Regions from separate parts of the Psychromicrobium ferritrahens genome, predicted to be linked through region 2. Evidence: riboswitches for the same ligand, from Rfam matches in the RefSeq annotation. Region 2 holds a riboswitch; the other holds the start of a gene.
The links. A riboswitch is a leader RNA that binds a small molecule or an ion and turns the genes downstream of it on or off. The one in region 2 is predicted to bind magnesium.
Positions count from the first base shown of each region.

Region 1: another riboswitch for magnesium. It lies ahead of ABDK06_RS05580 (MgtC/SapB family protein); the one in region 2 lies ahead of mgtA (magnesium-translocating P-type ATPase).

Region 1 is NZ_JBDLLW010000001.1:1,196,583-1,212,124, reverse strand. It holds gene ABDK06_RS05660 (MFS transporter) at 181-1,455, shown strand; gene ABDK06_RS05655 (histidine phosphatase family protein) at 1,472-2,158, shown strand; gene ABDK06_RS05650 (sensor histidine kinase) at 2,229-3,443, shown strand; gene ABDK06_RS05645 (response regulator) at 3,440-4,099, shown strand; gene ABDK06_RS05640 (VOC family protein) at 4,262-5,029, opposite strand; gene ABDK06_RS05635 (YajQ family cyclic di-GMP-binding protein) at 5,131-5,619, opposite strand; gene ABDK06_RS05630 (hypothetical protein) at 5,855-6,091, shown strand; tRNA gene ABDK06_RS05625 (tRNA-Tyr) at 6,179-6,260, shown strand; gene ABDK06_RS05620 (potassium channel family protein) at 6,366-7,052, opposite strand; gene ABDK06_RS05615 (MarR family winged helix-turn-helix transcriptional regulator) at 7,301-7,747, shown strand; gene ABDK06_RS05610 (MFS transporter) at 7,818-8,975, shown strand; gene ABDK06_RS05605 (ABC transporter permease subunit) at 9,006-9,830, opposite strand; gene ABDK06_RS05600 (ABC transporter ATP-binding protein) at 9,827-10,828, opposite strand; gene ABDK06_RS05595 (TetR/AcrR family transcriptional regulator) at 10,825-11,496, opposite strand; gene ABDK06_RS05590 (helix-turn-helix transcriptional regulator) at 11,599-12,081, shown strand; gene ABDK06_RS05585 (VOC family protein) at 12,092-12,499, shown strand; M-box (ykoK) riboswitch at 12,624-12,794, shown strand; gene ABDK06_RS05580 (MgtC/SapB family protein) at 12,867-13,577, shown strand; gene ABDK06_RS05575 (thioredoxin family protein) at 13,776-14,153, shown strand; gene ABDK06_RS05570 (putative quinol monooxygenase) at 14,189-14,470, opposite strand; partial or broken gene ABDK06_RS05565 (DUF952 domain-containing protein) at 14,615-14,914, opposite strand; gene ABDK06_RS05560 (GNAT family N-acetyltransferase) at 14,989-15,453, opposite strand; gene ABDK06_RS05555 (DNA-3-methyladenine glycosylase family protein) at 15,470-15,542, opposite strand, start outside.
Region 2 is NZ_JBDLLW010000003.1:234,371-249,912, forward strand. It holds gene purN (phosphoribosylglycinamide formyltransferase) at 1-482, opposite strand, end outside; gene ABDK06_RS13130 (cell division protein PerM) at 493-1,818, opposite strand; gene ABDK06_RS13135 (glutamate ABC transporter substrate-binding protein) at 1,977-2,909, shown strand; gene ABDK06_RS13140 (amino acid ABC transporter permease) at 2,913-3,560, shown strand; gene ABDK06_RS13145 (amino acid ABC transporter permease) at 3,557-4,387, shown strand; gene ABDK06_RS13150 (hypothetical protein) at 4,474-4,899, shown strand; gene ABDK06_RS13155 (GlsB/YeaQ/YmgE family stress response membrane protein) at 4,997-5,266, opposite strand; gene ABDK06_RS13160 (FMN reductase) at 5,387-5,995, opposite strand; gene ABDK06_RS13165 (DUF5107 domain-containing protein) at 6,136-8,022, opposite strand; gene ABDK06_RS13170 (thiamine pyrophosphate-binding protein) at 8,106-9,788, opposite strand; gene speB (agmatinase) at 9,785-10,804, opposite strand; gene mgtA (magnesium-translocating P-type ATPase) at 10,891-13,614, opposite strand; M-box (ykoK) riboswitch at 13,899-14,070, opposite strand; gene ABDK06_RS13185 (amino acid permease) at 14,204-15,542, shown strand, end outside.

The sequences.
Region 1 (15,542 bases), on a different contig from region 2:
GGGGGATAGCGCCTATTGTTCTGCCCAAACCTCGTCCCTCGGTTCGGGGCCCTGAACTGGGCCCACATGACGGAGGGACCCAGCTTGAGGCACGAGGGCTGGGAGGTCAGGGGGATAGCGCCTATTGTTCTGCCCAAACCTCGTCCCTCGGTTCGGGGCCCTGAACGATAGGCTTAGGCGGTGCGAAGTATTCTGGCTGACCTCACCCCGTTGCGGGAGAGCCCGGGATTCCGCCGGATGTGGAGTGGTATTGCACTCTCCGCCATCGGTACTCAGCTGACCTTAGCCGCACTGAGCTTGCAGACCTATGCCTTGACGGGATCCACCTTTGCCGTCGGGTTGCTTGGCATCTTCTCCCTAGGCCCGCTGATCATCGCGGGTCTCTATGGTGGGTCGGTCGTCGATGCCTACGACCGGCGTAAAGTGGCAATATTCTCTTCGATGGCGATGTGGATCATCACCATTGCGGTCGCGCTTCAAGCCTGGTTCAACCTAGGACAACCCTGGATTCTTTATGTGCTTGCCGGTTTGCAGAGCGCGGCAATGGGCATCAATCAATCGGCCCGAAGCGCGATTATTCCTCGGCTGGTACGGGCGGAACTGTTACCCGCAGCCAATGCTCTGAACATGATCGTGTTCGGCATCGGAGCGAGCCTGGGCCCTATGCTGGCGGGCGTCCTGGTCGGCAGCGTCGGTTACAACTGGACCTATTCCATCGATGTGCTGACCTTCACCGCAGCGCTGTGGGCGCTTTTCAAACTGCCTGCGTTGCCTCCGGAGGGCGAGCATATTAGAAAGGCAGGCTTGCGCTCCGTCGTCGAAGGCTTCCAGTTCCTCGCGCAGCGGCCGAATATCAGGATGACTTTCCTGGTGGATCTCTGTGCCATGATCTTTGCCATGCCGCGGGCGCTCTTTCCCGCCTTGGGGGTAATCTGGCTCGGCGGTGGGGATGCCACCGCCGGGCTGCTGCTGGCTGCCGTGGCGATCGGCTCCTTGCTGGCTGCATTGTTCTCCGGACCACTGGGGCGGGTCAACAGGCAAGGTCTTGCTGTTGCGGTATGCATCAGCATCTGGGGAGTCTCGATAGCCGGTCTGGGAGCGGTGGTGCTGCTGGCCGGGAAATATCAAGGGGAAGGTGTTTCGCCGTGGCTTGCTGCCGCCGTCGTATTGCTGGTGATCTCCGGAATCGCTGATTCAATCAGCGGAGTGTTCCGCTCCACCATTCTGCAATCGGCGACCCCCGATCAGATGCGTGGCCGGCTTCAGGGCATTTTCATTGTGGTGGTTGCCGGCGGGCCGCGGATCGGTGACCTGCTCGCCGGAACCTCCGGTGATCTCTTCGGCGAGGGCTTTGCCGCGCTGATCGGCGGGCTGCTGTGCATCGCGGTGCTGTGGTTCTTGCTGAAGCTCCAGCCGAGGTTTTTACGGTACGATGCCCGGACCCCCGAACCATAAGTGCCAGAATGGAAACATGCGTCTGATTCTGATCCGCCATGGCCAAACTCCTTCGAATGTTCGCAGATTGCTCGATACGGCTTTGCCAGGCCCTGCGCTGACCGAATTAGGGGAGGCCCAAGCTAAGGCTTTGGTCCCTGCTTTGGCTGAAGAGCAAATCGATGCCATCTATTCGTCGGTAGCACTTCGCGCTCAACAGACGGCGCAGCCGCTGGTTGAGCAGCGTGGCCTGGAGCTGCAGGTTCGTGAAGAGGCCAGGGAGATCGCTGCCGGTGAGCTTGAGCTAGCCGATGACCTGCCATCGGTGCAAAAATACCTCAAAGTGGTTTACAGCTGGCTGATCGGGGAACGTGAGCTTCGGATGCCCGGTGCAGAGAGCGGAACCGAGGTGCTGGAGCGCTTCGACCGGGTGGTCCAAGAAGTTTTGCAAACCGGCCATCAGTCGGTAGCCCTAGTCAGCCACGGAGCGATGATTCGTACCTGGGCGGCTTGCCGGGCAGCTAATGTCGAGCTGGATGACCCGCTGAAATACGATTTGAGCAATACCGGTGTGGTGGTTCTGGAGTACCACAATGATGGCACGGAACGCCCCTGGCAAATAGTCTCCTGGAATAGCGAACCCGCCGGTGGCAGCACAGTAGCTGATCCGCATCACGACGGACCCGATGTGGAAGGTCTGAACGCTGAAAACCAGCAAGCCTGAGCGTCCGGATTTCAAACGGACAAGTCGCTGGCGGCGAAATAATCGCCGGACGGCGTCCCTGGCTGCTTCTGTGACTCCGAAGCCCAGGCGGCTGCAATCTTTGCGTAAGATCCGCTGGGACCGGATCGTCTTGCTGGCCACTACCGTGGTGCTGCTTGCCATCGCCGCTTCACTCAATACTACGATTTACGGCATTAACCTCATCGTCGGCCTGCTGCTCGCCGCCGCGCATGCCGGGAGCTTGCTGTTGAGCTACTTCCGCCCTTTCTTCGGCATGCCGGCCTCCTTGATCTCGGTCTTGCTGATCGCTCTGCTGCTGGATCCGGTGAGTGAATCCGCCAGACCGTTCACCGTCGTCGGGATGCTGACCCAATTACTCGTCGTAGTGGCTTGCGGGTTGCGTGCGCGTTGGTATATCTCGGCGCTGTGCTGGCTCGGCAGCATCGGGGCAGCGGTGGTCGGTGGTTCGCACTTCAGCATGCATCTCAATCCGACCGAGACCGGCAACGTGGTGATCTTCGCTTCAATAGGTTTCGGGGTGGTGGTCGCCTCCAGCGTGGTCCGGCAATGGCAGCTCATCCGAACCCAGCTCACCGTGGAACGGAATGTCAGCGCGGCTGAGGCGGCCAGGCGCCAACTGGTGGAGGACCGCGCCGGGATCGCCCGAGAATTGCACGACGTCGTGGCCCATGGCATGTCCCTGGTCACCGTGCAGGCCACCACAGCACGATACCGGTACCCGAATCTTGAGAAGAACGTCGCTGCGGAGTTTGAAGAGATCGCGGAGCATTCACGCCGCGCGATGACCGAGATGCGGCATATCCTCGGGGTGCTTCGTGCGGAAGGGTCGGATAAGGAGACCCTGCCACAGCCGGGGGCAGGGGATCTGAGACCCCTCATCGAATCCATTCGGCGTGCCGGGATAGCCGTTGATATCTCGACTCCGCCGGTCTTCGATCCGGGCCCGGTACTCGGACTCACGGTGTACCGGATCGTCCAGGAAGCGCTCAGCAATGTGGTGCGGCATGCTCCGAATTCGCGCGCTGTGGTGCGCATCTCTCAGGATTCGAGGCATGTACTGGTTTTGGTGGAAAATCGGCCGGCTGCGGTGGTTTCGCCGGAAAGCAAAGGCGGTCACGGATTGATCGGCATGCGAGAACGGGCGCAGGCAGTTGGCGGTACCCTCGAGTATGGGCCATCGGAGGACGGCGGCTTCCGGGTCGAGGCGAGCTTGCCTCTTAGCCCGGGGCGGACTCCTGATGGAAAACAAAGGAAAATATCGTGACGATCACCGTGGTACTGGCCGACGATCAAGCCATGGTCAGGGCCGGATTCGCGGCGTTGCTGAACGCCCAGCAGGATATCGAAGTGCTGGGGCAGGCCGAGAACGGCCTGGAAGCCGTGGAGATGTGTGCCAAACTCCATCCTGATGTGGCCCTGCTAGACGTTCGGATGCCGGAGCTGAACGGTCTGGAAGCAGCGGCCAAGATCATTGAGGCGGGCTATGGCACTCGGGTCCTGATGCTGACCACCTTCGATATCGACGACTATGTCTATGAGGCGCTCGCCATCGGAGCCAGCGGTTTCCTGCTCAAGGACGCGCTGGCCGATGAGCTGGTTTCCGGGGTACGAGTGGTGGCTGCGGGTGAGGCCCTGTTAGCACCGAGCGTCACGAAACGGCTGATCGAGAATTTCACCAGGAGCCGCCCGCGCACTCCACGGCACACCGCCCGGCTGAACAACCTAACCGATCGGGAACGAGAGGTCCTCACTCTGGTCGGCCAAGGCCTCTCCAACCAAGAGATTGCGGCAGAGCTCTTTATCGCCGAGCAGACCGTGAAAACCCATGTCTCCAAAGTGCTCACCAAACTGGATCTGCGAGACCGGGTGCAGGCTGTGGTGCTGGCCTATGACACCGGACTGGTGGAACCAGCGGGTTGAACTGGCAACGAGCCGGTCAACCAACAGCCGGAGTAGCTCCGGTGCGAAGGACAGCCCGGGCGCTAAGCCATTTCGATTCAATCAACGAAAAGAGGCGGCTTCTCCGACGGACCTTTCTGAAGGAAAGGCCGTTGAATGAGAAGCCGCCGCTTTGCTCCGGCTCTAATCTTCGATCAGCTTGAAAGCCGCTCCAGTGGGGTCGGTGAGTGCGGCCAATCGCCCAAAGGGCGAGTCTTCAACTTCTTGGATCACCTGAGCACCGAGTTCCAGGGCCTTGGCGATCGTCTCGTCCACGTTTTCGACGTCGAAGTAGATCTGCCAATTGGAAGGAGCCCCCTCGGGCAGGAAAGCGGCAGAGTCCATCAAGCCCGCGCGGGCTTCTTCACCCGTGCCGAGGGTGCTGTAGCGGAATTCCTCGGAATCCGACATCACGCTGGTCTGCCAGCCGAAGACGTCCTGATAGAACTTCAGCGCAGCCGGGTAGTTCTTAGTGTGCAGTTCGAACCAGGCGGGTGCTCCGATGGCTGCCTGCAGCTGGAAGCCGGTGTGCCCGCCGAACTCCCAGAGGCCGACGGCAGCGCCTGAAGGGTCGCCGAGCATGCCCATTCTCCCTTGCTCGGGAACATCCATCGGAGGCAGATGGACCTGCCCGCCGTTCGTCGTCGCCAATTCCACGGTTTTGTTGATGTCATTGGTGCGCAGGTAAGTGGTCCACACGTCGGGATAGCCTGAGCCAGGTTCGTTGTGCATCAGTCCGGCCACCATCTTGCCGTCCTTGGACGCCGTCACGTAGCCGCCGTACTTCTCCTGGTCACCGGTCTCATAGCTCCAGCCGAAAAGAGCTGTGTAGAAGGCTTTGGACTTCTCCAGATCGGAGGTCATCAGATCGATCCAGCACGGCGCTCCGACCGGAATTTCAGACTCAGACATATTCGCTCCAGTTCCTGACGACAGATGTCATCTCACTTTGAGCCTATGACGGGGCTCCGACACTTTCAATGCCTCACCCCGGGAGCTAGCTGTGAGAAGGCTCAGCGCAGATTCACGAACTGCAGATCTGCGTCCTCAAAACCTTTCAGGAGAGTCATGGTGGCTTGCAGATCGTCGCGTGACTTTGAACTGACCCGTAGCTCGTCGCCCTGGATCTGCGCTTTGACGCTCTTGGGGCCCTCGTCGCGGATCAGCTTGCTGATCTTCTTGGCGACGTCCTGAGCGATGCCCTCCTTGATCGAGGCCTCCAGCCGGTATTCCTTACCGGAGGGGTAGGGCTCACCGGCATCGAGGGATTTGAGCGAGATGCCGCGTTTGATGAGCTTGCTTTCGAAGACATCCAGTACTGCCTTGACTCGCTCATCGGAATTCGCCTTGAGCAGGATCTTTTCGCCGCTGAAATCAATTTCTGCGCCCACGCCTTTGAAGTCGTAGCGCTGGGCGATTTCCTTCTGAGCCTGGTTCAGGGCGTTGGCAACTTCTTGTTTGTCGACCTTGCTGACCACGTCGAATGTTGAATCGCTCGCCATGATTCCTCCTATTTGATGACGAATTGCTTGGTTACCAGCTTATAACCCCCTCTTGGACTCTGCTCCCGTTCTCCCGATGGGGGAGGTTGCGCGCGGCGATTGTCACGAACCATCCGGCCGCTGACTGATCACCGGCTGCTGAGGCACTCAAAGCAGTTATCTAGGTTTTCCGAAGTCGGAACAAAACTCGATCCGCAAGAGTAGTACTTATCAACGAAGGGAAAGGAGTGGGACGGTGTCGAAAGCTCGCCGATATGTTGTCCGAGGTGCTAAAGCTGCGGCTGGAACCATGATCGCAGCTGCCACCGTCGCTGCGATGACGGCTTTTGCCCCAACCCCCAGCCCAACGACACGGATAGCTGGTGTGCATCAAGATCTGGCCCGGGCGATTGCGCTGCGGCAGCTGACCCCGGAACAGGCCAAGAGGTTTGAAGAACGGATCCTTCGACAGATCAATGACGCCGATACCTAGGCCGGTTTTCCGGCAAAATCGGTGGCGATTCGATTCTTAGCCAGTTGTTCTGTAAAGTTGTCTTGCTCCCACTGGGGAGTCACTCATGGCAGATTACCCGAGCGGCCAAAGGGGGCTGACTGTAAATCAGCTGGCAACGCCTACGGGGGTTCGAATCCCTCATCTGCCACCGAGTACGAAGGTCCTCATCTCCTGTTTCAAGGAGATGAGGACCTTTTGCGTTGGGTTGGTCAAAGCATTGATCGTGTGACATCCGTTGGCAGGACAAAATCAATCAGGGATTTTTGGGCTTTTCTAATTCTTTTCTGAGCAGTTCGATCTGCTGTCCCAATAAGGCGACTTGTTCCCTAAGAGGTTCCTCCGCGGCCGCTGCCTCGGCTTCGGTCTCCACGGCGACCTGCTCGACAAGCCAAGAAGCGAAGGAAGCAGTGACAACACCAAGAACTGCGATGCCGCCAATCATCAGTCCCACAGCAACCAATCGCCCGATAGCGGTAATCGGATAATGATCTCCGTAACCGACGGTGGTTATTGTGGTTACTGCCCACCAAAGAGCATCCCAGATATTCGTGATATTAGAACCAGGGGTATTTTCTTCTGAATCGAGTACAGCTAATGCTCCGGCGTAAATAAGGAGCGTAGCTGATACGAGAACGTAGCTGACGACTCGACCACGAAGAGCATTTCCTCCCGATCTTTGAAGGATTCGTATGAGGGTAAGTAGGCGTAGCAATCTCAACGGGCGAAGAGCGGGCAAGATCAAAATAACTAGTTCGTGAAGATTTCTGAGGAACCAACGCCCCCTCCTAGGTGCTAGCCAGAGGGCTACGATGTAGTCGACGGCGAAGGCCACCCAAGTGATTGCGATAATGATTTCTATTGCGATTGCTTGATCTGGTTGAAGGTTGGCAATGACTTGGATGGAATATGCCACGAGGAAAAGTAGCGCAGCAGTAAGCATTGGCCATTGTGAGTGCCTACTCCATTGGTCTTGAGTCATGTCCCCAAGAATAAGTTAACTGTCTCTAGAGATTGCCGAATTCGAGGATTGCAGAAGTTAGGTTACTCACTCCGACTTTGATTGGGTGGCCTTCACCTCAGGAGCCAGATTGAACGTGGGAGCTAGCTCCCATAAGGATGGCGAGAACTGATCCTACGATGAGTGCTTCAATTTGTACTTAGGCACCCTAACTGTTAGGCTACCTAAGTATGAACGGAAAAGACACTGAGCTGCTTCAACTCGCTGCGGACTATCGGGACTCTCTGCGCCAGAGCGTGTACTTCGTCCGCCAGCTCGATGTCGAAGCCGAGCTTTCCGCGGCGCAACTCAGTCTCTTGAATATGGTTGCCGACGACGGCCTGCGGGTCAGCGCGATCGCCGCCAACTTGGGCATGAAGGTTCCCAGCGCTACCGAGGCGATCAAACGGCTTGAAACATTCGGCTATCTGGAACGGAGCACCGACCCGGAGGATTCAAGAGCCGTCGTCATCCGTTTGAGTGAGTCTGGCCGTGAGATCGTCACGCAAAGCAATACGCGCCGTAACGAACTGATGGCAGAGCTTCTCGCCCGGCTGAGTCCTGCACAGCAAGAATGCCTCCGTGCAGCCATTCCGGTCATCGCCCAACTCAACAGCACATTTACTCAGGGAAACTAGGGAAATACCAGTGTCAACTCATCAGAGTGTGGAATCCGTTGAAGAAATCCTCCACGAAGAGAAAGTCTCAATGCTCAAGCAACCGATTGCGGTGTGGGCCACTGCCATTGCGGCTGTTTTCGCCTTTATGGGCATCGGACTGGTCGATCCGATCCTGCCGGCCATCGCCAAGAATCTGCAAGCGAGTCCTTCGGAGGTGTCGTTACTCTTCACCAGCTACTTCTTGGTCACCGCCGTTGCGATGCTGTTCACCGGTTGGGTCTCGTCTCGCATCGGCGGCAAGAAAACCCTGCTGATCGGCCTGGTTCTGATCGTCGTCTTCGCCACCCTCTCCGGTTTCTCCGGCAGCGTCGGCCAGTTGGTGGGTTTCCGGGCCGGCTGGGGTCTGGGCAATGCCTTATTCGTTGCCACCGCGCTCGCCGTTATCGTGGGCGTCGCCAGCGGCGGGACAGCTACCGCGATCATTCTCTATGAAGCAGCTCTGGGCCTGGGCATCTCTCTCGGGCCGTTGCTGGGTGCCTTGCTGGGCGGCTGGCAGTGGCGGGCGCCGTTCTTCGGAACGGCCACCGCCATGGCGATTGCCTTTATTGCCTGTATGGCGCTGCTGCCCAAAATGACTCCGCCCGCGGTGAAAACCCGGCTGCGGGATCCGCTACTGGCATTGGGGCATAAGGGTCTGCGGTTCACCGCGGGCAGCGCGCTGTTCTACAATTTTGGGTTCTTCACCATTCTGGCCTTCACACCTTTCGTTCTCGGTATGGATGCCTACGGTATTGGCACGGTCTTCTTCGGCTGGGGTGTCTGCTTAGCCATCACCTCGGTGTTCGTCGCCCCCGTGCTGCAAAGGATGTTCGGCACCACTCGGGTTATTGTCGCCACCTTGATTGCGCTCGGGTTAGTGTTGCTCGGCTTGGGCTTCGCCGCTGGCCACTCGATACCCCTGGTGGTCACTCTCGTCGTCATCTCGGGTGCGCTGCTGGGCATCAACAACACGCTCTTCACCGAATTGGCAATGGGCGTCTCAGACGCTCCGCGACCGGTGGCCAGTGCCGGGTACAACTTCGTCCGCTGGCTGGGCGGGGCACTCGCGCCTTTCATCGCTGCGCAGCTGGGGGAGCACTTCGGCGAGCAGGTTCCCTTCTTTGCCGCTGCCCTCGCCATCGTGATCGGCATCGTCGTCGTGCTACTCGGTCGCAAGCACCTCGCGGTGGCGGCCAGCGATCACTAGCCGTCACCGGAGGGCTGCGGAGTCGAGGTCTTAGACTCCGACGTCGCGGCGCCGTAGCGCCATCACTGACACGGCCGCCATCACCAGTGAGATGCCGTACAAGGCCAGCAGTGCCCAACCATTGGCACCGTTGATCAACGGTTTGTCGGCGTAAGCCCAGCTGATGGGTGAGAGCGCGTGCAACCACTCCAAGTCCTTCGACTGATTGCCGACGGCGTTGAAAACATAGCCAATCACGGGGACGAAGGCGCCCACTCCGATGCCCCAGATTCGTCTGCCGCTGATCGCCCCAGCCATCAGCGCTGCCGAACCGGTGAGTAGGCCCAGGCCGGTGAAAAGCGCACTGCTACCCGCGAGCTTGGCCACGTCCAAGGTGGTTTCTGCCGGCCCATTGAACAGCGCAATCAGGGCGAAGACCCAGGCGCCTAGGATCACAATGCGCAGCGCCATCGCGGCATAGCGTTCCAGCACGATCTGCATTCTAGTGACGCCGTGCGCCAAGGTGAGTTCAAGCTGGCCGGCTTCTTCATCTCCGCCGATGGCGGCAGCTCCCCAACTTATTGCCGCAATTGATACCAGCAGGAAGCCGAGCAGACCAAAGATCGTGGCCTGCACATAGCCTGCGCCAGAGGCAATATCGTCATAGCCGATGGCTTTGGTGAGTTCAGGCGGCAGCGATGAGATCAAGCCTTTCATCTGGGCATTGCCGCCAATGGAGGGATAGAGCGGTAAATACAGCGAGATAACTGCTGCCAGCCCGATCATCCAGCCGATTAAGGAGCGCCAGGAATCGGTGAGAGCCTTGCTGAAAAGTGGTAGCGGGACGCGTCGTAATTCAACCGTTGTGCTGGTCATCGTACTGTCTCTTTCGAATCTGAGGAATAGAGCTTGAGCACGGATTCTTCAAGATCCGGCTCTTCAAGAACCAGGTCACGCAAAGGCAAAGTGGAGATCGCCTGAATCACCGGTTGAACGGCGCCGATCAGGGTGGCTTTGGCCTCGACGTCGTTGGCGTTGGAGTGCACGCTGATATTGCCGACCCCCTCAAGGGCCTCCAACCGTTGTCGTAACTCATCGGATGAGATGCCCGTGGTGACCAGTTTCAGATGCCTGATCGCCGAAGCCCGGAGCTCTTCCACGCTGGAAATGGTGACGATCTTGCCGTCCCGCAGAATCGCCACCTCATCGGCAGCCTGCTGGATCTCACTGATCACATGGGAGGAGAGGAAAACGCTCTGCCCGGCTTGCCGTGCTTCAGCCACCAGCTCCAAAAAGACCTGCTGCATCAGCGGGTCCAGGCCACTGGTTGGTTCGTCGAGCACCAGCAGGTCCGGCTTATGCATAAAGGCTTGCACAATGCCCAGCTTTTGCTTATTGCCCTTGGAGAGCTTGCGCACCGGGCGGCTGAGATCCAGACCGAGTCGTTCGGCGAGTTCCTCCAAGTAGCCCTTGGATACTGGCCCGGAGATATCGGCGTAGTGTTGCAGCAGCTTGCGGCCCGTGCTGCGGCCATCGAGAATGAGCTCGCCCGGCAGGAAACCTATTCTGCGACGCAGCTCGGGCCCGGCCTGGCGCGGGTCGACGCCGAGTACAGTGGCCTGGCCCGAGGTGGGCCGGACGATGTCCAATAAGGTTCGCATCGTGGTGGTCTTGCCTGCCCCGTTGGGTCCGATGACGCCGAAAACGGTACCTTTCGGCATCGTGAAGCTGACACCGTTCAAAGCCAGCCGCGAGCCGTATTTCTTGGTGATCTGATGGGCTTGAATGGCGTAATCAGCGCTGTTGGCGGGCTCAGCCGTTTCGTTGAGCGCCCTTTCATTGAGCGCTGTTTCGGCGGAGGAGAGATGGCTCATGGCCTGTTACTTTCTTTAGAGGTGGAGGAGAGGACTTCTTGAGCGGCTTTTAAGTAGCTGTCGTCGACGTAGAGTCCGTGGGTGAAGAGTTCCAGCGCCGGGATTGCTATTCGATTCGTCATCGCCTGGTTGAACCCCGGTGCGTCCAGTGCTTCGTTGATCTGCTCCGACATGGTGAGCATCGCCAGGCTGGTCATCGCCACGAACACCGCCAATGCCCGAGCATCCGAGGAGGGGTTCATCGTCCCGTCCGCGATGCCTGCGCGGATCACCGCCTCGGTTTCGTCGATCACCAGAGTGATGACCTTGTGCCCCATCGGAGAGTCCTCAGAAACCGCGCGTCGCAGATAGCTGACTTCGAGATCGAATTCGCCTGGGTTGTTCAGGTGATTTTGCAGCACTGATTGAAAACCCTGCAAGCTCGACTCTTCGTTCGCCTTCGTCAGTACCTTGTTGAGGATGAACTCGTCGCATGCTTCACGGAGGCCGTCTTTACTGCCGAAGTGATGGATGATCAACCCCGGGCTGACTCCTGCTGCGCTCGCAATGCTGCGAACGCTGGTCTTCTGGAAGCCGGAATCGGCAAAGCATCGGACGGCGGCATCCCGGATTTTGGCCGGGGTGCTTAGGTCCTCGTGCGGCGGCCCGACATCCTTGATTGAACTCACGTTCAATATGCTAAACACTTGTTCAATCCTTGGCAAGTGGCGCTGCCGAGCACGGAGGTCCGCGCTCGAGGGGGAGAACAATCGGGTAGTAAGCTTTTTCATATGACGCCCCAAGAGCTCGCGGTTCTCGCTGACCTCCGTCGGGCGCGCGATCTCATTGATCGGGACTATGCCCTGCCTCTCGATGTGCCGACCATGGCCCGGCGAGCCCTGATGTCTCCGGCGCACTTTTCCCGGCAGTTCAAAGCAGCCTATGGTGAGACGCCCTACGGATACCTGATGACCCGCCGGATTGAGCGGGCGATGGCTCTGCTGCGCAATGGAATGAGCGTGACGGACGCCTGCATGGCTGTCGGTGCGACATCCCTGGGTTCTTTCAGTGCGCGTTTCACCGAGATCACCGGTGAGACTCCCACTGCCTATCGCTCTCGGGAACATCGCGCTGTAATGGTCATACCGGCCTGCGTGGCGAAGATCAACACCAGGCCTCCTCGGAAGCGGAACCCGCAGCGGAGCAAACCCACCGCTAAGCCGGTACTGGAATCGAGCAGGAATCGAGAAGCGTCTATCGTGCAGGCTGAATAAGCTCAGAGACATGACTATTTCACTTGAATATGCCCATGTAACCGTTAACGATGTCGAAGAATCTCTCGGGTTTTACCGGGATGGCTTGGGCCTCGAGGTGCTCAACGACGTCGCCCATGGCGAATTCCGCTGGGTCACCCTGGGCAGCCCGGCTCAGCCAGGGCTTGGCATCGTGCTCTCCGCCCCGCACGCCGGACGTTCTCAGGCTGACGGCGATGCGCTGCAGGAATTGCTCACCAAGGGGGTGCTGCCGATGGTGATGTTCAGTACCGACGATCTGGACGCGCTCTTTGAGAAGGTCAGTTCCTCGGGCGTCGGCGAGGTGCTGCAAGAACCGACGGATCAGCCCTGGGGTCCTCGCGACTGCTCCTTCCGGGATCCTTCGGGCAATATGGTGAAAGTCTCACAGGCCTCCTGAACCCGCCGGGTGTGGAGATCTGCAGGTTTTGAAGCCCTCAAAGTAGGCAGATCTCCGCACTCGTTTTAATTTTTTACGGCACCCCGGTTTGACTGAGTCAAGGTTTCCGGGTCACACTGAAAGTGCAGCACCTCGTTAGGCGAGGCTCCTGCGCGAACATAGGCCACTGATCTGACGACATCGAGAGATGCCCAAGATCAGGACAGGCCGCCTCGGCTTAAGGGGCGGTCCCAAGTGGCTTCCGACTGGTTTCGGATACGTCGCGCAGTGCCAAAGCTCTACGTGGGGGTGACTTCAATTCTTCTGGGCGTATCTGGTGTGCGCCCGAGTCTCTCGCGCTGTCCTGGTGTATTCCGGAGGTGGACAGATGGAATTCTTCGACATGATCCTACGCATTCTTTGCGGCTTGGGTTTGGGTGCCTTAGTTGGCTTCGAACGGCAGTGGCGGGCCCGGCTGGCCGGCCTGCGGACCAATGCCCTGGTCAGCCTGGGCGCCACTCTCTTCGTGATCTTCGGCGCCTACAGCTTCAACGGTCCGGGTGCCGACCCCACCCGAGTGGCCGCGCAGATCGTCTCCGGCATCGGCTTTCTGGGTGCCGGCGTCATTATGAAACAAGGTGCCTCGGTGACCGGGCTGAACACCGCGGCAACCCTCTGGGCCACAGCTGCGATCGGAGCCCTCGCCGGAGCGGGTGAGTTCGCGTTGGCGGCGGCAGGCACGGTGGCCATTATGCTGGCGAATATGCTGCTAAGGCCGCTGGGTCGGCTAATGGATAAAGCTCCCGACGGCGGACGCGAGCCGGTCTCGGTGGACTACCTTTTCGAAGTCCGTTGCGCCGAGGACGCCGAGGCGCACCTGCGGACCCTGATCGTGCACGCGGTCAGCCTGCCCGAGTTCCGGCTGCGGTCGGTGCAGTCCTCTGATACCTCGACGCCGGGAGAGGTGCGGATAGCGGCAGAGCTCTCCGCGCAAGAGCGTGACGATCGGCTGCTGGAGGCCGCCGTCAGCAGGCTGAGCCTGGAGCCCAGGGTGACTTCGGTACGCTGGATCATCGTCGAGCCGGTAGCCCTGGACTGAAGCGATTCACTCCCATCGAGTGTGTAGATCTGCACCTTTTGACGGCGTTTAAGATGTAGATCTACACACTCGACGGGGTCGGGCTGGAATATGAGCCGAGTGAAGAACGTTGTGCGGGAAATCCTGAAGAGATAGCGCCCATCTCTTTCCCAATCCTCACAAGTTCGGATCGGGGCCCTCAAGAGATAGGCTGAGGATATGGCGACTTTAGACATCACTGGTGAGACATTCGGCCCCACGGTCGAGGGCAACGATATTGTGCTGGTCGATTTTTGGGCGGGTTGGTGCCAGCCTTGTTTGCGCTTCGCTCCGACCTACTCCGCAGCTTCGGAGAAGCACGACGACGTCGTGTTCGCCAAAGTCGATACCGAAGCCGAGCAGCAGCTCGCCGCCGAGGCGAATATCACCTCGATTCCGACCCTGATGGCTTTCCGCGAAAAGGTTCTGGTCTTCTCGCAGCCCGGTGCTTTGAACCCGAGTCAGCTCGAAGAGGTCATTATCGCCGTCAAAGGGCTGGACATGACCGAGGTGCACGCGGCGGTTGCTGCGCAGAAGGCAGAAGCTGAAAAGAAGTAGCTCGGCTCAGGCAGAGCGGGATATAGGCTCGCGAGCTAGGGCAATTTATCGAGCTTGACGGGCTCGGCCAGCAGGGCGGACAACGATTCGTTGAGGTCCTGTACGGCCGAGCCTTTTCCATGCACGGCCAAGGCCTCTTCGGATTCCCACTGCTCGGTGAGCACAATGCGTTCCGGGGTATCCTCGGTGACTTCATAGCGCAGGCATCCCGGTTCTTTCACGACTTCTTCAATCGCGATGTCGAGGGCGAGGCGCACGCGGAACTGCTCGCCGTCGTTAGGGATAAAAGTAGCTCGAAGGTTCACCAGATCACTCATAACCTCAAGCCTACCGCTAGAGCTTCGGGACGCCGAGTCATCCTCTGTCAGCGGGTGCGGGGGTTCGGCGAGCACCTGGAAGCCAGAAAGATCGGGTAGCTGAAACCGTCCACCTTCAAAGCTAACAGCCAGCACGGCACGCACTGCCGAGCTTGCCAGCGGGCCATAGAGATGGGGAAAGAGTTCGCCATTGCCGCCGTCTTCCCAACGGACACCCACCCCTGAAGCAGCCAAAGCAGCCAGATCGATCACCAGGAGCACTACATCGATCTGCTCATCCGAATAAAGAAATTCAGCCACCCGAGGCAATTGGGCCGACGTCGATGCATGGATGAAACCGATCTCGTCGAGACTGTGCCCTTTGGTGGATTCTCGATAGTCAGTGGCGTGATCTTGGGCGGCCTTCCAACGGGAGGCTTCGGCGAGATGCAGGACGGTGCTCATCGAGTCAGCTTATGGTGCTTCGTGCGTGCGCTGAAAGACGAGCTTTCCGTGTCTCGATTGTTGGACCCCAAACCCTAGAGTTCAGGTGGCGTCCACCGCAGCGTATGACCGGTGGCTTGGAAGGACTCATTGCCCGCCAATTTGCCGGTGGTGGTGCCTGTCCAGACAAAACCGACGCTTTCATAGGCCGCCCGGGCGTGCTCATTGCCGTCGAGTACCTCCAGTTCCATCGGACCTTTGGCCCGGTCTAGTACGTGTCGCAGCATAGCGCTGGCCACGCCCTGTCGATAGTGCTGCGGATCAACATAGGTCCAGGTGATCTCCTCATCGTTATGAGCGATGAAACCGACGACGTCGCCGTCCAACTCAGCAACCCAGACCTCGCCTGCGAAGAGTTCTTCGTTTTCATACGTTGATTCCAGCTTGAGAAAGGCTTCAAGACCCACCGTGGGCCGAAGTTCATCGAGTCGAGCAGCATCGTGAATCCGGCAGATCTCAGTCCAGTCCGAGTCCGCATAGCGACGAATAGCGATGGTCATGTTACTCCTTGAAAATTCAAATTTTACGATAATCCCGCACACTCATTCGTGGTCCATGCCGCTCCTTCACGGTCCCGGAGAGATAGAGC
Region 2 (15,542 bases):
GAATCACCTTCCAGCACCTCGACCGCGCGCTGCGCAATGATCGGGCCGGTGTCCACTCCAGCGTCGGCGTACATGACGGTGCAGCCGGTCACTTTAACACCGTAGGCCAGTGCATCTCGCACACCGTGCGCTCCCGGGAAGGCCGGTAAAAGCGCGGGGTGGGTGTTCAGATAGCGGTTCGGGAAAGCTTCGATGAATTTCGCCCCGACGATCCTCATGAAACCGGAAGAGACCACATAATCTGGCTGGTAGGAACGCACTTTGTCCAGTAGTGCGGCGTCCCAATCTGAGCGCTCTTCAAAAGCCTTGAAGTCCACCACGAAGGTATCGATGCCCGCCGCAGCAGACCGTTCCACCCCGTAGGTTCCCGGCCGATCCGCGCCCACCGCGGCAATCGTCAGCTCAAGCGAACCGCTTGCCACGGCGTCGATCACCGCCTGCAGATTAGAACCGGTTCCGGAGACCAAGACAACTATGCGCATACCTCGAATCCTATGACTCATCGAGGGCTTCGTCGTCTTCGTAAAAATCCGCTCTCTGCCGGGCGCCTTCTAGCCAAGGCCCTACCGCATAGCCGATCACCACTCCGATACCCACCTCGCAGGCAACCCAGAGCGCTGTGCTCAGCGGGTTGGGGCCTAGAACCGTCAGCCTGCCGATTCCCGCCGAACCGCCGGAAAGCCAGGCCAGCACAGCTGCCAGCAATCCAGCGACGAGCCCGACGATAGCGGCCAGGGCGAGAGTGGACGCCGTTGCACTGAACCAGCGCTGCCGAACTTTGATCGACAGCCATTCGTCGAAGTGATTCTCCCCTTCTCGCAGGAACCACCAGCCCGCCAGCAGCCCCGCGAGCACAGGAATAGCCAGGGCGACCACCCCCCAGCTGAGCTGCCCCACCGGGAGCGCACCCAGCAAGGGGATCGCGGGCACCGGCGGAACCACTGTACCCAGCGGTCCCACACTGGACCCGACGCCGACCGCGAAACCTGGGCCCGCATTCCAAGCCATGGTCCAGACTGCGAGGTTCGGGAAGTAGCCCAGCTGCGCCAAGGTGAGCACGGCGTCACCCATCGGCCCCGCTTTGAGTCCTTGGTAAACGGAGACCACATCGGCCCAGTGCACCGCTAGATTGATCGCGAAAACCAGAGCGGAGATGCCCATCAGTACGATCACCGCCAAAAAAGCTGCTCGGACGGCGGACCATAAGTAGGAGCCGGTCCAGCGTGATTGCTGGCTTACCCTGGCCATTCGTTCCGCCGCGTCGACACCGATCAGCCTGCCCCAGGAACCGGCTTCCCGCCGGGCACCAACAACTAGTCCCAGGGCCACCGGGATGAGCGGGATCAGGGTAGCGGCGGGCAATGCGGCCGAGGCGTTCTGAGTATTGCAGATATAACCGGTGGCGAGTCCGAAGACGCCATAGATCAGCAACGCCCCAAGCAAAGCCTGCCAGAGCTGATCCGCATATGAAGCTCTCGCCAGCCGTCTGCCAGCCCGCCAGCCGAAGAAAAACGGAATCAGGGTGAGCCCAAAAGGTATCAGACTGAGCGATCCGCTCTGCAGATCACCCGACGAAGCGCCGGTCAGCACATTGAGCTGTAAGGGCACCCCGTGGATCAGCAGCCAGGCCTGACCGGCCAGCCTGGCGGCGGCGTCGAAGGGCTGGTTTCCGAAACCACCGGAGAAATAGACAGCGGCCACCGGCAGGATCACCAACAGCGCGACAATGATGGCCAGTTGAGCCGATTCGAGAACCCCCTGCAGCCACAGAGGCATGGGAATGCCGCGTTGACCGCTCTGGCCTCTTGTCAGTTTCATCAAAACCATGCTGCCATGTTTGGCGGCGCTCTCCCACGGACCTCGCCGCTGGAGGGGCTATTTCCTCATGTTAACGATGCTCCTGCCGCTTCTTCACGAGTCGGCTCTCAGATGACTATGCTGGGTGGACGTTGAAAGCGGCGAACAGGAGCATAGCGATGAGCTGGTTGAACAAGACGAAGACGCCCACTGCGGTAGCCGCCCTGGGCGCGCTCTTAGCCCTTGGCCTGGTTGCCTGCAGCCCGGAGGCCTCCGATAGCAGCAGCGGTAACCCGAGCAGCTCCGGCTCACAGTACGACGATCTGATCAACGCCGGCGCCACCGCGGACGACGCCACCATCTCAGCGAACCAGTGGGCGAGCCAGATCAAGAAGAACGGTGTGCTGCACGTCGGCGGGACCCAGACATCGCAGCTGTTCAGCCTGCTGGACCCGGCGAAGGGCAAGGCCATCGGCTTTGACGCAGGTCTGAGTCAGCTGCTGGCCAAGTACATCCTGGGCAAGCCGGAGACCAAATTGGATCAGGTGACCGTTGACACCCGTGAGGATCTACTGGCCAATAAGAGCGTCGATGCGATTTTCGCCACCTACTCGATCACTCCCAAGCGGCAGGAGCGAGTGGATTTCGCGGGGCCTTATTACTCTTCACAGGCCGCGATCCTGGTGAAATCGACGAATGACAGCATTAAGTCGCTGGCCGATCTGACCGGCAAGACGGTGGCCACCCAGGCCTCCTCCACCGGTGTGACACTGCTCGAGAAAGAAGCCCCGCAGGCCAAGATCCTGGCTCTGCCGGATCATGCTCAGGCCTTGGCCTCCGTGCAACAGGGCCGAGCCGATGCTTATGTGATCGATCAGACCCTTCTGCTCAACGCGATCACCGCCAATAAGGACGTCAAGATCGTCGGTGACCCCTTCGGCCCCAAGGACAACTACGGCATCGGCCTGACCAAAGGCACGGACGCCAAGGCTTTCGTCAACGAATGGCTAAAGAAGATCATCGCGGACGGCACCTGGAAGAAACTCTGGCTAGCCACCATAGGTGACAAGACCGGAACCACCGAAGCTCCAGTGCCTCCCACCGTGGAGTAAACCGTGCAGGTTCTGTTCACCCAGTACGCGGGGAACTTCGGTCAGGGGCTGTGGCTCACCGCTCAGCTGACCGTTCTCGGCTTCCTGGGAGCCATAGTGCTCGGCGCGGTGCTCGCCACTTTCCGGGTCAGCCCGGTGCGCTATTTGCGAGGCGTCGGACTGGTCTACGTGGAGATCTTCCGCAATGTCCCACTGGTCTCCTTGCTCATCCTGATGATCTACGGCTTACCGGAGATCGGCGTCACCATCGACTATCTGCCCTCGGTGATCCTGGCGATGATCTTGGTGGGCGCGGCCTTCGGCTGCGAGGTATTCCGGACCGGCATCAATGCCATCCCGCCGGGGCAGATCGAGGCTGCGCGGGCCATCGGGCTCAATTTCTTCGGCGTCTTGAAGGAAGTGGTCTTTCCCCAGGCGGTCCGTTCCATGGTGCAGCCGCTGGTGACCCTGTTCATCGGCGTACTGCTCTCTTCTTCCTTGGCCGGGGTGGTCGGCGTGATGGATCTGACCGCGCAGGTGAGTTTCATCAATAACAAAGAAGCTCTCGGGCTCACCACCTTCCTGGTGGCCGCGGTGATCTATGCGACGATTGCGCTCGGCGCCGGGGCGATCGGTTCACGACTCGAAGTGAAGTTCCGGGTGCAACGATGAGCGCGCTTTTCGATGCCCCGGGGCCCAGGGCGCGACGTCGAGTCCGCTGGCTGACCGCGATCAGCATCCTGCTGACCCTCACGCTGTTGGTGCTGGCCTATGCTCAGTTCTATCGCAGCGGGCAGCTGGCACCCTCCAAGTGGGCGGAATTCAGGACTTCCAGCAGCTGGTCGTACTTGCTGAGCGCACTGGGCAACACCGCACTGGCCGCGCTGGGGGCAGCGGTGATCGCCTTGCCGCTCGGCCTGTTCCTGGCACTGGGCAGGCTGTCGAAAGCGAAGTTCCTGCGCTGGCCGTGCACCGCGGTGATCGAGTTCCTGCGTGCCGTGCCACTGCTGCTCATCATCTATATCTTCATGTCCGGGTTACCCAACTACGGGGTGAACCCCGATGTGTTCTGGAAGCTGGTGATTCCGATCGGCATCTGCTCGGGTGCCACCATCGCCGAGGTTTTCCGAGCCGGGGTGCTCGCTCTGCCCAAGGGACAGAACGAGGCCGCCATCGCACTCGGCCTGTCCAAAGCTCAGGCTCTGCGGATCATCGTACTGCCGCAAGCCGTTCGCATCGTGCTGCCGGCACTGATCGCCCAGGTGGTGATCCTGCTCAAAGACACCACCCTGGGCTATGTGGTTTCTTATGGCGAACTGCAACAGGCCAGCAGCGTTCTGGTGGCCTCCACCGGCCACTTGGTGCAGACCTACCTGATCGTCACGGTGATCTACATCGGCCTGAACATCCTGATCTCGCAGGCCGCCTCAGCGATTGATCGCAGGCTCTCCAGACGCCGAGCGGGCAACCGAAGCCTAACTACTGAAGCGATGACCTAGTCCAAGCCGGGGGCCGACGATTCTGGCAATTAGCTCCGGCAAGCACTAAGTTCGAGACTACGACGACCGAAAGAGGAGAAACAGCAATGGCAATCAGGCTGAGTCATCTGGCACTGCGTTTAGCGAGCGGCGCTTTTATTCTCAATTCCGGCGTGGGTAAACTCAATCTCGACGCCGAGCATGCTGGGCAACTGCAAAAACTGGCGCTCAATGCCTTCCCCCAGCTGGCGGATCTGGAAGCCGAGAAATTCGGTAAGCTGCTCAGCTACAGCGAGGTGGGGCTGGGCGCTTCGCTGCTCACCCCCTTCCTGCCGAGCAGGCTCGTCGGCTTGGCGCTCACCGCTTTTGCCGGGTCGATGGTCTATCTGTATTTGAAAACCCCTGGAATGACCGAAGCCGACGGCATCCGGCCCACCCAGCAAGGCACCGCGCTCGCCAAAGACATCTGGCTACTGGCCATCGGCTTGGCCTTGCTGCTGGACGGTAAGAAGCGGAAGAAAGTTTCGGAGTAGTTCGCTGAATCACTGAGGGGGCCCGATCTGATGATCGGGCCCCCTCAGCACTCTGGTTGATAAGACATCTGCGAGCCGTATCAACCCGAAACTGACCTCAGCTATTGGCGCGCTTGCGGCCGGTGATCATGCCGTACACCGCGAGCACGATGACAGAACCCACGATGGCCAGAATCCAAGTTGCCAGGGACCAGAACTCGGTGAGCGGCTGATTGAAGATCAACCCGCCGAGCCAGCCTCCCAGGAAAGCTCCTACCACTCCGAGGATGAGCGTGGCGAACCAGCCGCCACCCTGCTTTCCCGGAAGGATGAACTTAGCAATCGCGCCTGCGATCAAGCCCAGAATCAAGAAGCTGAAGAAACCCATTATTCACTCGCTCACTACCCTCTTGGGGTGTCAAAATACCGATCATCGCGGGGCTTTGTCTGCCCCTTCACCGATAAGTCGTACCCAGCGACAGAAATGTCACGAGGCTTCGTGAGATTTTTAGTTCTGCTGGTTGATATTGGCCAATAGCTGCTCAAAAGGCAATGATTCCATCGTGGCGGCAGGATCTTTGGGTGCGGTGCGGTGAATTACCTCGGCAAATTCACCTGCTGCCTGATTGACCCGCTGAGCCAGCCGAGCGTCGCCCCAATCGTCGGGAGAGGCGAAGACGCCGGTCGGAATCACCGCGGCCCTGAAGTAGCTGAACAGAGGCCGCAATGCGTAGTCGATGACCAGGGAATGCCGCGCTGTCCCCCCGGTGGCTCCCAGCAGAACCGGAGTGCTGTCCAAGGACTTGGGGTCAATCAGATCGAAGAAGGACTTGAACAAACCGCTGAAGGAGGCCGAGAAAACCGGCGTGACGGCGATGATGCCGTCTGCCCGCTGTACACCGTCGATCACTTCCTGCAGCGCGGGAGGCGCATAACCGGTGACCAGATGGTGGGCGATGTCCACCGCAAGGTCCCGGAGCTCCACGACCTGCACCTCGCTTTGCTCGCCCAGGCCGGTAAGCTCGGCGGAACTCGCAGCGTGCAGCTGATCGGCCAGTAATCTGCTCGACGACGGCGAGCTCAAACCCGCTGAAACGACGACGATTTTGCGTTTCATCGCATCCCCTTTATCCATACGTTTGCATACAAAAGTTCAAACCTCACAAGGCCCGGAGTTATTCCGACGAGCGTGGAGAGCTGAGTAGCCTCCGATAGCAGTCACTCGCCGAATAGGCCGTCGCCGAGCGGACTACGAGTTCAGGACATGGTGAACTGATAGTGGCCTGGCACCGGCTCGCCGGGGAGGACTCGCTGCCACAGTTCTGCGATCGAGTTCTCCCCTTCGCGGATATCAGCTACCGAGAGCCCGGATTTCAGGATCGCTATTGCCTGCTGGCTTCGCGCCGTCTCCGCGAAGATCTGGGCCGCCAAGAAGGCCATCCTTCCTCGGCCTGCGATCGCGGTTGCCAACAAGCCCGAGGCTTCGAGAAGCTGCCCAGCCAGCTGGCTCTCCCCCGCCGTCAGCAACGCGGTCAACGCTTCGGTGAGTAAAGGCTGCTGCTCCGGCTCAAGTGCGCACGCTGCCAGGTAATGCCGCGGGTTGTTCTCAGCGATGGCGAGTCCTCGCCAGGCCAGCGCGCTCGGCTGGAGTTCGATCGACCGACGATACTGTTCAGCGGCTGCGGCGTGTTCTCCCTTTCCCTGAGCCAGAACGCCTCGATGCAAGGCGATGGCCGCAGCGTCCCCCTCCGCCTCAGCGAGCAACTGAGCCCACGATGCCCCGGAGACATAGCTATTCGCCCCGGAGAACGTTCTTTCCTCGAGAAGTCGTAGCCAGGACGCCTGTTCAGCGCCCAAGGTCTGTTTGGCAAAGGGAACGCCCGGCAGCCGCCATGGCTCGCCGGCACGACGACGTCGTTCAGCTTCCAAAGCTCCCCACCCCGAACCGTTGAGCAGCTGGCGCTGCGGAGGAAGCTCAGCCCAGGACCGCCATCGGAGATAGCTGGCTTCCAGTTCTTCCTCCGGTAATACCTTCGAGAGCCGCTGCTCAGCGTGTCGCACCGCGGCGTCCCACTCACCCTGCGCCTGCTCTGGCTGCAACTCCGCATTGCCATAGCATTCCAGCCAGGACCAGGACTCTCCGGCGGGCAGGGCGAGGTTCTCGAATTGAGTCTGGGCCAGCCCGGCCTGGATCTCCGCGTAGTGACCGCCCCGCGGGGTGAGCCATTCTTGCCAACGGTGGCCGCCCTGGCTTTCACCCCAGACGAAGAGCTTGCGTCCGCGCAATCTGGAGCTGGAAAGCATGGCCAGGCCGTCTCCCTGGGCATCACTCGCGACGATCCAGCGGCGTTGCCCCGGAGCCAGGTCGAAGAAATAATCGGCGGCGCTGGAATTCCGAGCGGGCCAGGTGCAATCCACTCCTTCGAGGTTCTGCGGCGTCTTTCGCTTGATGCCGTGCTGATAGTCGCTGGCGAAGGCAGTGCTCGCCGGTGCGATTACCCTGGTTTGCGAGCTTTGCGGCACGGCGGCATTGCTCCACCAGTAGATCGGTACGGCCTGCGGATTGGGATTGGTCACCCGGACGGCCAGCTGCAAGAACCTGGAATCCGCTGGCAGCCAAGCATCGATCTGAAAGATCACCTCACGGAGCCGGTCGAATTCCCACATTCGCAGCACTTCCTGGCCCTCCGGAGTGGTGAGCAACGCAGTGTGCAGTGGTGAGCAGGTAGTCGGAGAATGCCCTCGGGTGCCGATATTCCATTCGATACCGCCCGCAAACCAGGCATTGCGCAAGGCTAGATTGCCCAGCTGAATCTGCTCCGGGGTGTGCAGCAGGTTCTTGCCGGATTTTTTATCGATGAGTTCCCACAGACGGCCACCCAATTCGGGCAGGAAACGAGCCCTCAGGTGATCGTTCTCTAGGGTGACGACGGTCTGCTCTGAGTCATTGAGCTGCCTGGAATACTGATCCTGCAATTGGTAGGGGTGCAGTGTCGCGGGGTGGCCGTAGCGAGAATTCTCAATGATCTCAGGCGGCACGTCCCCGCTGATCTGGTAAGGGTCTTCCAAAGGCTTGCCTACATTCGGCAAAGGATTAAGCGGCCCCAGGGAAGCCATGGTCAGGCGCAATCGCTCAATGTTCATAGTTGATTGTAATACGTCAATTAGAATCAAAAAAGATCACATAAAGGAGTGCCAGCCGATCCAGCTCGCGCCGGGCACACCACTCACATATGAGTCGGGGCGAACATTTGCAGCAGAGTCTCCACCACGATCACATTGGGCCCCTCCGCGGCAAAGCCCTCTTCCAAGGCTTGACGCACTGCCGAGGCCTCAACCCTTCGCGCCGGCACCCCGAAGGATTCAGCGAGCTTGACGAAATCGGGCCTGGCCAGCTCGGTGTGCGTGGCCTTGCCGAAAGCGCCGACCATATACTCCCGCAGGATGCCGTAGCCCCCGTCATCGACAATCAGCCAGGTCACCGGCACGTTATGCTGTTTGGCGGTTGCCAGCTCAGCGATCGAGTACATCGACGAACCGTCCCCGGAGACCGCCAGCACCCGGCTCGGCTTGCCTTGCACAGCCAGGCCCACGGCGCCGCCGATGGCCGCCGGGAATCCATAGCCTAGACCACCGGCGCCCTGGGCTGAGTGAAACTCGCCAGCCCGGGCGTCCCAGCAGCTCCAGCCCCAGTACGCGGCGATCGTCATATCCCAGAAGGTCTGCATATCGTCGGGGACGGCGGCCCGGATATCGGCCATGAACTGCCGCTCTTTGCTCAGGTCCTGGCCGTCCAACCTGGCCATCACCTTGGCCAGCGTTGCCGCCACCACTGATTCCGGGCTTTCGCCGTGCCAGTCGGAGACCCGGCCCGCAAGCACTTCGGCGCTCAGTGCTTGGTCGATCGCTTCCAGGGCCTGCCCGGCGTCGGCTCGGATCCCCAATGCGGGACGATTCGATTCCAGCACTCGGGGCTCGGCGTCGATTTGGATGATCCGACCACGCGGCTCCAGAGTGAAGTAGTTACTAGTCACCTCTCCCAAGGAGGAACCGACCACCACCAGTACATCGGCGTCCTCAAGCACTTCGGTGACGAAGCGATCCTCGACCCACGATTGCAAGGAGAGCGGATGCGTCCAGGGGAAAGACCCGTTGCCACCGGGCGAGGAAACCACAGGTGCCTTGAGTTTCTCGGCAATCGACAATAAAGAAGCCTCAGCGTGGCCGCGCCGGGTGCCGCCACCGGCCACAATCGCGGGCCGCTCAGCCTTGGCGAGCCACTTGACCGCCTCGCGGACCAGCTCAACACGCGGCGGATTGTCAAAGGGCTCGGCGAGCGCGTCCTCCACTTGGGGCACCAGCACCGGGTCCAACAGCACGTTCTGCGGAATCTCGATCCAGACCGGGCCCTGCGGGGAGGAGACCGCCTCGGTCCAGGCATCCTGAATCGCGCTTGGAATACCGGAGGCGTGCTGAATCAGCCGCTGGCTCTTGGTCACATTGGCGGCTGAAGCCTTCTGATCGTCGAGCTGATGCAGCATGCCCTTACGACGCGCACCTAAGCCATCCAACGGAATCTGGCTGGCCACCACGATCATCGGCACTCCCGTGGCGTAGGCCTCCTGCAGGCCGGCCAGCGAGGTCAGCGCGCCGGGACCGGTGGAAAGGAAGAGCACTCCGACCTCGTTGGTGGCCCGCGCGTAGCCATCCGCCGCGAAGGCAGAATTGTTCTCCACCCGCGAAGAGACGAACTCCAGCTCTGAGCGACTCAATGCATCGAAGAGCCCCAGGGCGTGCTGCCCCGGAATGCCGAACACCGTCCTGGCACCCAGAGCGTGCAGGGTCTCAACCACCAGATCGCCACCATTGCGGACTCCGCGCTCGACGTTCTCTGCTCTGGCATCGCTCATCGTCCCTGCTCCTCAGTCTCCGGGTGGTTGGCTCGTTGCACGCCGTCGGCCAGCAAGCTCACCAGATCATAGGCTACGTGAGAGGCCGCGACGCCGGTGATCTCGGCGTGGTCGTAGGCCGGTGCAACTTCGACGACGTCGGCCCCGATCAGATTCATTCCGCGCAGCCCGCGCAGGATCTCCAGCAGCTCCCGGCTAGTGATGCCGCCGGCCTCGGGGGTCCCGGTCCCCGGAGCATGGGCCGGATCAAGCACGTCGATGTCCACTGAAACGTAGAGCGGACGGTCGCCGATCCGATCCCGCAACTTGTGCACGATCTCGTCAACCCCCTGCCGGAAGACATCCGAAGAGGTCACGATGCCGAAGCCGAAACGACGGTCGTCCTCCAGATCCTTCTTGCCGTAGAGGGGCCCACGAGTGCCCACGTGGCTGATCGCCTCGGTGTCCAGGATGCCTTCCTCCACCGCTCGGCGGAAGGGCGTTCCGTGGGTGTATTCGGCTCCGAAGTAAGTGTCCCAGGTATCGAGGTGCGCATCGAAGTGCAGCAGCGCCACGGGGGATCCAGCACGTTCGGCGGCCGCTCGGAGCAGCGGCAGCGCAATCGTATGATCGCCGCCGAGGGTGAGCAGCTTCGCCGCGTGCCCGGCGACGTCAGGAGCGGTCAGCTCCAGCGCGCTGTGCTGAATCTCCTCGATCGCTTCATTGATATTGAAGGGGTTGACCGCAAGATCGCCGGCGTCGGCGACCTGCGCCACTTCGAAAGGCGCCAGCTCTTGCGCCGGGTTGTAGGGGCGCAACAGGCGGGATGCTTCACGAACGTGGTTGGCTCCGAACCGTGCCCCGGGCCGATAGGAGACTCCGCTGTCGAAGGGAATGCCGACGACGGCGATATCGGCCCGGTTCACCTGATCCAGGCGAGGAAGCCGGGCAAAAGTTGCCGCACCGGCATAACGTGGAATCCGAGAGGAGTCGATCGGACCCACTTTGCCGCCAACCTCAAGACGCTGCTCATTCATGGGACCCATGCTACAACCTCGAGTTGCTCAATGTGAATCAAATGTTTCTCTCTAAGCACCTCAACCACGGCTTCCTCGATCTATCGCTAAAGCCAGCGGCCGTAGCGGCGGATGAAGAGCTGCTTAACACCCTGGGTGAGCAGGCAATAAGCCGCCAGAGTGCCGATCAGCCACGGGAAATACGTCCAGGGCAGGCTCACCAATCCCAGCCCTTGACCGAAATCGCTGAAAGGCAGCACGAGCGCGAAAACGCAGACCGCCCCGGTCAGCAGCAGTACCGGCCAAGAGGCTCTGGATTGCAGGAAGGGGATCCTTCCGGTGCGGATCATATGCACGATCAGGGTCTGCGAGATCAGCGATTCGACGAACCACCCGGATTGGAACAGCGCTGCCTGATCGTTTGAATTAGCGCCGAAGACAAACCACATCAGCGCGAAGGTGCTCAGATCGAAGACCGAGGAAATCGGCCCGATGGTCAGCATGAACCTGGCCAGTCCCTTGCTCTCCCACTTCTGCGGCTTCTCCAAGTACTCTTGATCCACTTTGTCCCAGGGCAGCGAGAGCATCGACAGGTCGTAGACCAGATTCTGCAGCAACACCACGACCGGGATCATCGGGATGAAGGGCAAGAGCGCACTGGCCACCAGCACCGAGAACATATTGCCGAAGTTCGAGCTGGCCGTCATCTTGATGTACTTGATGATGTTGCCGAACGTGCGTCGGCCCTCTTGAATCCCGGCTTCCAGAACCGTCAGATCTTTGCGCAAGAGGATGATGTCAGCCGATTCCCGAGCGATATCGACAGCGGTACCAACCGAGATACCCACATCAGCGGCGCGCAGCGCGGCGGCGTCATTGATGCCGTCCCCCATAAACCCGACGGTGTGCCCATTGGAGCGCAATTGCTCGACAATCCGGGCCTTTTGCATCGGATTGACTTTGGCGAAGATGGTGTTGCGCTCCACAGCTTCGGCGAAGGCCGCTTCATCCTGATCCAGCGCTTCCAGCTCGACGCCGGTGAGCAGACCGGCGTCATCGGCAATACCGACCTGATGGCATACCGTCCGGGCCACCAGCTCGTTGTCCCCGGTGATCACCTTGACCAGAGTGCCATGCCGATGCAAGGCCGCAATGGCCGCGGCAGCAGATTCCTTGGGCGGGTCCAGAAAGGCCAGGAATCCCAGCAGCGTCATCTCCCGCTCGTCCTGCACCGAGTAGTCCTCACGGCGGGTAGCGGTGGCGGTGGCCAGAGCGAGCACGCGCAGCCCCTCAGCATTCTGCCCGGCGACCAGTTCCTCCAGTTCGCGCCGACGCGCCGGCGTCAAAGCAGCTGGGTGGCCTTTCAGCATCACCGTGCTGCACACTTCAAGCACTTCCTCCACCGCTCCTTTGGTGATCATCAGCGGAGCGCTGCCGCCGTCGAGCACCACCGTCATCCGGCGTCGGGAGAAATCAAAGGGCACTTCGTCGATGAGTGAGTAGGCACCTTCTAGCTCGCTGAGCACCTCGGGCCCGGCGGCATCAAGCACTGCTCGATCCAGCAGATTCCGCAGCCCGGTCTGGAAACGGGAGTTCGCAGCCGCCATTCGCAGTACCTTCAGGCTAGAGGTACCGTGCACATCCAGATGACGCTCCAAGACGATTCGGTCCTCGGTGAGCGTTCCGGTCTTATCCGTGCACAGCACGTCCATCGCCCCCAGGTTCTGAATGGCATTGAGCCGCTTCACGATCACCTGGCGCTTGGACATCTTGACCGCCCCTCGCGCCAGGTTGGCAGTGACGATCATCGGCAGCATCTCGGGCGTGAGACCTACCGCGGTGACCAGGCCGAAGAGGAAGGCGCTCGTCCAGTCCTTGGTCAGCCCATTGATCACGAAAACCAGAGGCACCATCACCAGCATGAACTTGATCAGCAGGAAGCTGACTTTCTTCACGCCCTGGTCGAAGCTGGTCTCCGGACGCTTACCCGTCAGTTCCCTGCTCATCGCGCCGAAATAAGTGTCGGCGCCGGTGTGCACTACGAGCGCGGTACCGCTTCCGGAGATCACCGAGGTGCCTTTGAAGCCGAGGCTGTCAGCCTCCAGCAGATTCTGCTGATCCACGTCCATCGCGGTCACCGGGCTCTTCTCGGTGGGCAACGATTCTCCGGTCAGCATGCCTTCATTGATCTGCAGGTCCTTGGTGCGCAGGAATCGCAGATCCGCCGGGAGCATATCGCCCGCAGCGAGTTCCACGATGTCCCCGGGGACCACTTCCTCGATCGGCAGTTCCGTGGTGACCGGCTCGCCATATTCGTTCTGCCGGGTGACCGCCGTCGTGGTCTGCACCATGGACTGCAGGGACTGAGCGGCCTTTCCAGAACGGTATTCCTGCCAGAAACGCATGCTGACCGAGACCAGCACCATGATGCCCAGGGTGATCACTCCTTTATAGGAGGGGCCATCCGCTGGGTCGGCGAAGATCACGTCGGTGAAGAGCATCACCACGGCGAGCACGCAGAGGATCAGCACAAAGGGGTTATTGAAGGCGGTGAGGAACTGCCACCAGGCCGGTGCCGGCCGATCATGGCTGACCTCATTGCGGCCGAAACGCTCTTCGGCGCGAGCGACCCCGAGCGGCGGGAGGCCGCGCAGGCTGCTCTGGTATTCATTCAACAGTTCCTGCGGCGGTGCCATCGCAGCAGCAGCCAGGTGCTGATTCTGCTCAGCCAGGCGCTCGCTGAGTTGCTGATGACGACGGCGTCCGAGGCCTCGCGGGGTGGAAGCGGCACGGCCCGGTGGAGTGAGCGGGCGGCGGGTGACGGTTTGCATGAGAATGCTCCTTTTCGGCAGCACGACAAGCGCCGCCCCGGAGCTGCGAAAGCATCAGGGCACGCTTGAAGGAAGGTGAAAACTACGTGGAATAGCCCCGGTGGGGCGAGTCGTCTCTGGACGGCGAGCGTTGATCAGCGTCAGCTGATGACTGTCAGATCAGCGAAAAGACCGTACAGGACAGGGTTTATGGCCAGAACTCATGGTTCTCTCCCCTCGTCCAGCAGGATGCACAACCGGATGAGAATTCACCAGCGGATGAGAGGTACGGCAGTTTGCCGAGATTTGCCCCTCCTCGTCAGACCTTTGGCACTTCGCGTCGTAACCCGGTGAAACTCGGGAGCCAATCGGGATCACCCCTTAGGCCGGGGTGGTCTGTCCTGATCCGGGGCGTCTCTCGACGTTTGGGATCGCTGGCTTATGTCCGCGAAGGAGCCTCAGCTATCGAGTGGCACCTTGCACCCTCGATTATACCCCAACCACTCCATCCGGCGCACCCCGTAAAGATTCCGTAAAGACGGCCCTATTTCCCAGATCTCCAATGCTACGATCCTTTCGCCGGGCCGAGCAGGTCCTCGAAAGGACCACCGTGACCTCACTGTACAGACCCCCAGCCGAGCCTGAAAGCAACCGCCGCGATGCCGGCCAGAAGTTCAAGGACTGGCTGCTCGAAGGCATGCCGAGCCCTTCTGGGAAACCTCAGAGGTCTCACGAATCCGCCGAGAAACCGCAGTCCTGGTGGCGTGTGATGTGCCTGACCGGCCTCGACTACTTCTCGACGCTCGGCTATCAGCCAGCCATTGCCGCACTCGCCGCCGGAGTGCTGGCACCGCTGGCCACCGTGGTGCTGGTCCTGGTCACCCTCGGTGGAGCGCTCCCGGTGTACCGCAGGGTCGCCAGTGAGAGCCCTCGCGGCGAAGGTTCTATCGCCATGCTGGAGAAGCTGCTGCCTCGCTGGTGGGGCAAGATCTTCGTACTCGCGCTGCTCGGCTTCGCTGCCACCGACTTCATCATCACCATCACGCTCTCCGCCGCTGATGCTTCGGCTCACGTGATCGAGAATCCCTTTGCGCCAGATTTCTTCCACGGCCAGAACGTGATCATCACCTTAATTCTGATCGCCCTGCTCGGCGCGGTGTTCCTCCGAGGCTTCGAAGAAGCCATCGGAGTGGCCGTGGTGCTGGTCTTCCTCTACCTGGCGCTCAACGCCGTGGTGGTCGGCTTCGCTGTTGTCGAAGCCGCGCAGAGCCCCTTACAGATCGGTGATTGGTGGACGGCGCTCACCACTCAGCACGGCAATCCGGTGATGATCATCGCGGTGGCCCTGTTGGTCTTCCCCAAACTCGCGCTGGGCCTCTCGGGTTTCGAGACCGGCGTCGCGGTCATGCCTCAGATCAAAGGCAAGCCCGGAGATAGCGAAGCCAAGCCGGCTGGCCGAATCAAGGGTGCTCATAAGCTGCTCACTACCGCTGCGCTGATTATGAGCACCTTCCTGATCACCTCCAGCTTGGCCACTACCATTTTGATCCCTGCTCAGGAGTTCCAGCCCGGAGGCAAGGCCGATGGCAGGGCGCTGGCCTATCTGGCGCACTCACTGCTAGGAGACGGCTTCGGCACGGTCTACGATCTGAGCACGATCGCGATCCTGTGGTTCGCGGGAGCCTCGGCGATGGCCGGGCTGCTGAACCTAGTACCTCGGTACCTGCCGCGTTTCGGCATGGCACCGGCCTGGACCCGAGCACTACGGCCTTTGGTGCTGGTCTTCATCGTGATCGCCTTCGCCATCACGGTCATTTTCGACGCCGATGTGAACGCTCAGGGCGGAGCCTACGCGACCGGCGTACTCGTACTGATCACCTCGGCCTCGGTCGCCGTGACGCTTTCGGCACGGCGCAGGAAGCAGCGCGGCCGCACCATCGCCTTCGGGG